DNA from 2 places in the Micromonospora sp. NPDC048935 genome. Region 2 is predicted to be linked to the other one. Evidence: riboswitches for the same ligand, from Rfam matches in the RefSeq annotation. Region 2 holds a riboswitch; the other holds the start of a gene.
What was found. A riboswitch is a leader RNA that binds a small molecule or an ion and turns the genes downstream of it on or off. The one in region 2 is predicted to bind thiamine pyrophosphate.
Positions count from the first base shown of each region.

Region 1: it holds a riboswitch for thiamine pyrophosphate, as region 2 does, so the genes downstream of both, thiE (thiamine phosphate synthase) here and ACGFIW_RS26640 (ECF transporter S component) in region 2, are expected to answer to the same signal.

Region 1 covers NZ_JBICTZ010000019.1:39,393-43,520, reverse strand. Annotated here, with positions in the region: gene ACGFIW_RS32745 (thiazole synthase) at 1-275, opposite strand, end outside; gene thiS (sulfur carrier protein ThiS) at 272-472, opposite strand; gene thiO (glycine oxidase ThiO) at 463-1,713, opposite strand; gene thiE (thiamine phosphate synthase) at 1,707-2,333, opposite strand; TPP riboswitch at 2,328-2,437, opposite strand; gene ACGFIW_RS32725 (ThuA domain-containing protein) at 2,749-4,128, shown strand, end outside.
Region 2 covers NZ_JBICTZ010000011.1:89,381-93,508, forward strand. Annotated here, with positions in the region: gene ACGFIW_RS26635 (ABC transporter ATP-binding protein) at 1-816, opposite strand, end outside; gene ACGFIW_RS26640 (ECF transporter S component) at 931-1,524, opposite strand; TPP riboswitch at 1,600-1,704, opposite strand; gene ACGFIW_RS26645 (alpha/beta fold hydrolase) at 1,811-2,641, shown strand; gene ACGFIW_RS26650 (aminoglycoside N(3)-acetyltransferase) at 2,671-3,477, shown strand; gene ACGFIW_RS26655 (sugar isomerase domain-containing protein) at 3,474-4,128, shown strand, end outside.

The DNA of each region.
Region 1 (4,128 bases), on a different contig from region 2:
TCCCGGGCCAGTCGGGCCACCTTCACCGCCTCGGTCGCGGTGTGGCAGCCGGCCGTGTTCGGCAGCAGGCGTACCCCGCACCGGTCCAGCAGGTCCAGCAACCCGCCGGCCGTGCCCGGGGCGGTGTCCACACGGCGCAGTGCCAGGGTGACCAGCTCGGTGCCGGACGCCCGGATAGCCTGCTCCAGCACGTGCAGATTCGCGGCACCACCGGTGCCGAGGATCAGCCGTGAGGTGAACGTCTCCCCACCCAGCTCGAACGACATCGCGCTCACCCGCCCTGCGCCGCGGTGAGCACCTCGACCCGATCACCGTCGTGCAGCGCCGTCGTCGCCCAACCGGCCCGGGGCACCACCTCGCCGTTGACCGCGACCGCCACCCCGCGCGGTTGCGGGGCGACGTCACGGACCAGGTCGGCCACCGACACCTCACCCGGGACGCTTCGCCCGGCCCCGTTCACCGTCAACTCCACAGGTCCCCCTTCATCGTCGTTTCGGGCTCGCCGTCCGCCGCCGCGCCGACGAACCGGTCCGCCACAAAGGGCTCGCCGTCCCTCGCCGCGCCGACGGATCGGCCCGCCACAAAGGGCTCGCCGTCCGCCGCCGCGCCGACGAACCGGTCCGGCCAGAAGGGCGCGAGCAGCGGATCGGGTACGCCGGTGCACACCAGGTCGGTGATCAGGTCGGCGGTGACCGGGGTGAGCACGATGCCGTGCCGGTGGTGGCCGGTGGCGACCAGGACATCCGGTCGGCCAGGCAGCGGCCCGAGGATCGGTGCGTTGTCCGGGGTGCCCGGCCGCAGCCCGGCGACCGCCTCCACCAGGTCGTACTCGGCCAGCTCGGGCAGCAGGTCGACTCCGGCGCGGAGCAGGCGTTGCACCGCACCGGCGGTGACAGTGGTGTCCGATCGTTCCTCGACCGTCGCGCCGAGCACGACCTCGCCGTCGGGGCGGGGCACCAGGTAGACGGGTTCGCCGTCGGCGTACCCCCGGATCACGTGCCGGAAGCCCGGCGCGACGCCGTCGGGCGCGCGCAGCCGGAGGATCTGGCCCTTCACCGGCCGCACGGGCAGCCCGGTGAGTGCGGCGGCCCCGCAGCCGGCGGCGACCACGGTGACCGCGGCGTCCACATCGGACAGTTGTGTGACCGCCTGCGGCACCAGCACCGCACCGGCCCGCTGCGCGGCCGTGCGCAGCGCCGGCACCAGCAGCCGGGGGTCGACCTGGTGGTCGGTGGGCGCGAGCGCGCCGCCGCGCACCCGGGGGGCGAGCGCCGGTTCGAGGTCGCGCAGCTCGCTGGGGCGCAGCGGGGTCACCGGCAGACCCAACCCCTGTTGGTACGCCCACAGCCGGCGCGCCTCGGCCAGGTCGTCGCGGGTCAACCCGACAAGCAGGGTGCCCTCGGTCCGGTAGCCGATGTCGGTGCCCGCCACCTCGGCAAGCTCGGCGGCGAACGTGGGCCAGCGGGCGGCGGACGCCAGCAGCAGCTCGGTCAACTGCCGCTCACCGAAGTACGCCTCGGCTACCGGGGCGAGCATGCCGGCGGCTACCGCCGACGCCCCCGAGCCGGGTGCCGGATCGTGCACCACCACCCGCAGCCCCCGCGCGGCGCAGCGCCAGGCGATCGCCAGCCCGATCGGCCCGGCCCCGATCACCGCCACGTCCGGCCGGGCCCGGTCGTTGGACGGTGCCGACGGGGACCGGCCGGTCAGCACGTCAGGGCCTCGATCAGCGTGGCGGTCGCCTGCGCCGGGTCGGCGGCGGCGGACAGCGCGCCGACCACCGCCACCCCGTACGCCCCGGCGGCCCGCAGCTCCCGGACGCGGACGGCGGTCACGCCACCGATCGCGATGACCGGCACGTCGACGGCGTCGGCGACGGCGCGTACCCCGGTGGGCCCGATCGGGTCCGGTAGGCCGGACTTGGTGCTGGTCTGGTGACACGGGCCGACGCCCAGGTAGGTGGCTCCCGCCGCGACTGCCGCGGTCGCCGTTTCCGGCGCGCGGGCGGTGGCCCCCAGCACGCCGTCCGGGCCGAGCACCCGACGGGCGGCGGTGACCGGCAGGTCGTCCGCTCCGACGTGGCCGCCGGCGGCACCCACCGCCAACGCCACGTGCAGTCGGTCGTTGACCAGGCAGGTCGCCCCGTACGGCACGCAGAGCGCCAGCACCCGTTCGGCCAGGTCGTACGCCTCGCGGTCGGTGGCGGAGTCCTCGACCCGGACCTGCACGACCAGGTCGGCGCGGGCCACCGTGAGGGCGGCCCGGACCACGGTGAGCGGGTCCCGGCCGGGTCGGGTGTCGGTGATCAGATGCAGTCGCCCCAGGGACGGCACGGCAACTCTCCTCCCTGCGCCGGCATTACCCGGATCAGGTTCGACGGTCGGGGGCTGTCAGCCCCCCTCTCAGCCCGGTACACCGGGCTCCCGTGGGTTACTTGCGTGTCACCGTACGACAGATCCGCCGGTCTGCCAAGGCGGGGCTCGGCGGCGATCCGTGGGCCGGAACGCGCCGAATCGAGCTAGATCTGTGGGGCGGTTCATACGGTCCTGTTCGGAATGTCGCCTGCCGTTGCAGAACCGTTACCCGCCGGCATCTTGCCGGACATTGAACCAGTCGAATTAATTTGTTCAGCGATTCGACAAAATGCCGGTGGGGGCACCCTGGCAGGGTGTGACCACCGGCTCCATCAGGGACGGCCTTCGGCGAGCCGACTCCCGCGATCTCCGTCACTACGACACAGGAGGCGGCGTGTCCCGTTCTCGTCGTGCCCGCGTACCCATCACCGCAACCCTCATCTCCCTGGCCCTCGCCTCGACCACCCTGTTCGGCACGCCCGCGCAGGCCGCGCCGGCCGCCGCACAGGTCCCCCCACGGGAGGCAGCGGCCGGAACCCCGGTCACCCAGGTGGCGCCCAAGGCGCCCAGGAAGGCCGCCGACGATCCCTTCTCGGTCCTGGTCTTCTCCAAGACGGCCGGCTTCCGCCACGACTCCATCCCCACCGGTGTCGCCGCCATCAAGCAGCTCGGCGCCGAAAACGGATTCACCGTGGACGCTTCCGAGGACGGTGCCGCGTTCAGCGACGCCAACCTGGCGAAGTACAAGGCCGTGATCTGGCTCTCCACCACCGGTGACGTCCTCAACGCCGAGCAGCAGGCGGCGTTCGAGCGTTACGTGAAGGCCGGCGGCGGTTACGTCGGCATCCACGCCGCGTCGGACACCGAGTACAGCTGGGCCTGGTACGGCGACCTGGTCGGCGCGTACTTCGCCAACCACCCGCAGAACCAGCAGGCCACGGTCAAGGTGGAGGACCACGCCCACCCGTCCACGGCCGAGCTGCCGGACCGCTGGTCCCGGTTCGACGAGTGGTACAACTTCCAGACCAACCCGCGGCCGGACGTGCACGTGCTGGCCAGCCTGGACGAGAAGAGCTACACCCCGGGGGCGGGCGCGATGGGCGCCGACCACCCGACCTCCTGGTGTCAGGACTTCGACGGCGGTCGTTCCTGGTACACCGGTGGCGGGCACACCCGGGAGTCGTACGCCGAGCCCGAGTTCCTGTCCCACCTGCTCGGCGGCATCCGGACCGCGGCCGGTGTCGCGGACGCCGACTGCGGTGCCACGAAGACCTCGAACTTCGAGAAGGTCGCCCTGGACAGCAACACCAGCAACCCGATGGAGCTGGACATCGCCCCCGACGGGCGGGTCTTCTACATCGAGCGCGACGGCCGGGTGCAGATCATCAAGCCGGACACCGGCAGCACCGTCACCGCCGTCGACCTGGATGTCTTCACCGGCAACGAGGACGGTCTGATCGGCATCCGGCTCGACCCGGACTTCGCCACCAACAAGTGGGTGTATCTCTACTACGCCCCGAACGACGGCGTCACCCGCAACCTGCTGTCCCGGTTCACCGTGACCGGCGACACCATCGACCCGGCGAGCGAGAAGCAGGTGCTGCGGGTCGACACGCAGCGCAACACCTGCTGCCACGCGGGCGGCAGCATGACCTTCGACAGCGCCGGCAACCTCTACCTGGCCACCGGTGACAACACCAACCCGTTCGAGTCCAACGCGTACTCGCCGCTCGACGAGCGCCCGGGCCGCCAGGACTACGACTCGCAGCGCACG
Region 2 (4,128 bases):
GGAGCCCAGCCGGGGCGGCAGGCCGAGCCGGTCGGCGGTGAGCAACAGGTCGCCGGGTGCGGCGGTGGCCGGCCGGGGCGCGATGGGGTGACCGGGCACCCAGACCCCCTCGGCGGCGAGCGTGGCACCGTGGGCGGCGAAGACGGCCTCGGGTGTGCCGTCCGCGCGGACCCCGCCGCCCGGTTCCAGGACGACCACCCGGTCGACGAGCGGCAGCGCCTCGGCGATCCGGTGCTCGACCAGGATCAGCGTGGTGTCGGCGTCCAGCGCGCCGGCCACCGCCTGTCGGATCAGGTCGGCCCCGACCGGGTCGAGGTTCGCGGTCGGCTCGTCGAGCAGCAGCAACTCCGGACGCAGCGCCAGCGCGCCGGCCAGGGCGAGGCGTTGCTGTTCGCCGCCGGAGAGTGCGGCGGTGTGGCGGTCGCGCGGGTATGGGAAGCCGACGCGGCGCAGCGCCTCGTCCACCCGGGGCCAGATCTCGTCGGTTGGTACGCCGCGGTTCTCCAACCCGAACGCGACGTCGTCGCCGCAGCGCGCCATCACCAGCTGGGTTTCCGGGTCCTGGAAGACGATGCCGACGCGTTCCCGTCCCTTGCGCGGGTCGAGTCCGTCGATCTCGACGATGCCCTCCTGCTCGCCGGAGTCCTCGGGGAGCAGCCCGGCCAGCGCGCTGAGCAGGGTGCTCTTACCGGCCCCGGAGGGCCCGAGCAGCAGAACCCGCTCCCCGGCCTCGACCCGCAGGTCAACCCCGCGCACAGCCCAAGCGCGCCGCCCAGCGTGCCGCCACCCAAACCCCCGCAACAAAACCCCGCCCACCAAACCCACCCCCTCCCAGCCCCGGCTCCACCCTGCACTGTCGATCATGAGGTTGACGGTGGTTCTGAAGATCCAACCGCCCGTCAAACTCATGATCGACGCGGTGGAGCGGGGTCAGATCAGTGCTCGGTTCCGGCCTACCGGGAACCGGTCCAGGACTCCGGTCCTGGCCAGGGACTCGGTCAGCAGCCAGCCGCCGGCACCGGCGATCACGGTGGCGCTGACGATGGTGATCAGCGCGTACGGGAGGCGGTAGTCGCTGAGCGCGTAGTCGGCGTTCCAGACGAAGAAGTCGAACAGCGCGGCGCTGAGACCGGTCAGTGCGCCGGCCAGCAGCGCGGTCGGCAGCCGGTACGACCGGTAGCGGAAGGCGGCGAACGCCAGCTCGGCGCCGATGCCCTGCACGATGCCCTGCGGGATCACCGTGCCGGCCCACTGGCTGCCCAGCAGCGCGGAGAGGACCGCGGCCACCGTCTCGCAGTAGAGCGCGGCGCCGGGCTTGCGGATGACCAGGCCGCCGATCACGGCCGGCATCAGCCAGACGCCGTAGAGCAGCGCCTGCGCCGGCGGGAAGAAGGTGAACGCACCCTCGGTGGCGCTCCAGACCAGGCCCCAGGCCCAGAAGATGACGCCGAAGGCGACCGCGATCACCGAGGCGACCACGATGTCGATGGTCCGCCAGCGGCCGCTGTCGGTGGTGGATGTCATGTGTTGCTCCCAGTTCTGACTGCGAACCAGGAGAAGACGCACGCCGCGCGCCCGGTGGCACCGGACGGCGGCGCGGCTGGAGGTCGACCGAACTCCCTGCGCTGGCATTACCCAGATCAGGTTCGAGGGTCTGCGGGCGTGCCCGCACTCTCAGCGCTGTGCGCTCCCCTGTCGGATGTGAAGTTGTCTCGACGACGCTAACACCGACCAGGGGTGCCGGCCTAGCAGGGCTTCCGCCCGTCTCGGCGTGCGGCCGGCCGTACGCCGGCTGGGTAGGCTGACGATCATGCGGGTCGACGCGCGAGGTCTCACGTTCGAGGTAACCGCCGGCGGTCCGGCGGACGGCGTACCCGTCCTGCTGCTGCACGGCTTCCCCCAACACCGGGGCGAATGGGACGACGTGGTGCCCGCGCTGCACGCGGCCGGGCTGCGCACGTACGCGTTGGACCAGCGCGGCTACTCGCCCGGTGCGCGGCCGACCGAGGTGTCCGACTACCGGATCCCCGAGCTGGTGGCCGACGTGGTGGCCGTGCTCGACGCCCTGGGCGTGGACGCCGTCCACCTGGTCGGCCACGACTGGGGCGCGATCGTGGCCTGGGCCGTCGCCGCCGGGCACCCCGACCGGGTCCGCACGCTGACCGCGGTGTCCGTGCCGCATCCGGCCGCCATGGCGTACGCCCTGGCCAACGACGCCCAGCAGAAGGCCCGCTCGTCGTACATCACGTTGTTCCGTAAGCCGGGCACGGCGGAGAGGGTGCTGCTGGCGTGGAACGCTGCCGCGCTGCGCAGGATGCTCGGCGGGGTGGGCGACGCGCCCCGGGTGGACCGCTACGCCGCCCCGATGCGTGCGCCGGGGGCGCTCACCGCCGCGCTGAACTGGTACCGGGCGATGTCCCGCGCCGACCTGGCCGGCGTCGGTCCGGTCGCGGTGCCCACCACCTACGTCTGGAGTGACCGGGACGTGGCCATCGGCCGGAGTGCCGCCGACGCGTGCGCGGCGAACGTCACCGGGGCGTACCGCTTCGTGCGGTTGACCGGTGTGAGTCACTGGATTCCGGACACGGCGCCGGGCCCGCTCGCCGAGGCGATCCTGGCCCGGGCCGCCGGAACGGCCTGAGCCGTGCGGGTCGGTCAGGAAGGGGCACCGTGACGACGGGTACCAGCGGACCGGGCACTCGTCGCTCGATCGCCGCGCAACTGCGCCTGCTGGGCGTACGCCCCGGCGCGACGCTGCTGGTGCACGCCGCGCTGCGTCCGCTGGGCTTCGTCTGCGGCGGGCCGCACGCCGTGGTGCTCGCCCTGCGTGACGCCCTCGGCCCGGACGGCACCATCGTGGTGCCCACCCACACACCCGACAACAGTGACCCCGCGCAGTGGCGCAACCCGCCGGTGCCGGCGGACTGGTGGCCGCTCATCCGCGCCGAGATGCCGGGCTTCGACCCGGCGGTGACCCCGAGCCGGTTCATGGGCGCGCTCGCCGAGGCGGTCCGTGGCTGGCCCGGGGCGCTGCGCAGCTCGCATCCACACGTGTCGTTCGCCGCGCTGGGCCCGGCCGCCGAGCAGGTGGTGGCCGGGCACCGCCTGGCCGACATGCTCGGCGAGGGCTCACCACTGGCCCGGCTCTACGACCTGGACGCCGACGTCCTGCTGCTCGGCGTGGACCACTCGGTGAGCACCTCGCTGCACCTGGCCGAGTACCGCTGCCCGGGTTCGCCCCGGGAGCGGGTCGGCGCGGCGGTGCGGACCGGCGACGGCGGTCGGGAATGGGTGTGGTGGCAGGACGTACGGCTCGACGCGGCCGACTTCGACGCGTTGGGCGTGGACCTGGAGGCCACCGGGGCGGTGCGCACCGGAGCGGTCGGCACCGGGACCGGCAGGTTGATGCGCCAGCGGGCGGCTGTCGACTTCGCCGTGCGCTGGCTGGACCGTAATCGGACGACGGAGGACGCATGACGGTGAGTGCCGAGGCATACCTGGCCGTGGTGACCGAGACGATCGGTCGGGTGGCCGCCAGCCAGCGGGAGGCGGTGGGGCGGGCCGCCGACCTGATCGCCGACGCCGTACGCGCCGACGGGGTGGTGCACGCGTTCGGCACCGGACACTCCGAGGCCCTCGCCATGGAGATCGCCGGCCGGGCGGGTGGGCTGGTGCCGACAAACCGGATCGCGCTGCGTGACCTGGTGCTGCTCGGCGGCGAACCGGCCGAGCGGCTCGGTCCGCTGCTGGAGCGGGACCCGGCGGTGGCCCACCGGCTCTACGAGCTGGCGCCGGTGCGGCCCGCCGACGTCTTCGTGCTCGCCTCGAACTCCGGGGTCAACGGCGCGATGGTGGAGTTCGCCACGCTCGTCAAGGAGCGCGGCCACGCCCTGGTGGCGATCACCTCGGCGCAGCACTCGGGCCGGATGACCTCCCGCCACCCGTCCGGGCGCAAGTTGTCCGACCTCGCGGACGTCGTGCTCGACAACGGTGCGCCGTACGGCGACGCGACGCTGCCGCTGCCCGGCGGCGCCGCGGTCGGCGCGGTCTCCTCGATCACCGCCGCGCTGCTGGCCCAGCAGGTCACGGTGGAGGTGGTGGCGCGGCTGCTGGCGGCGGGGGAGCGGC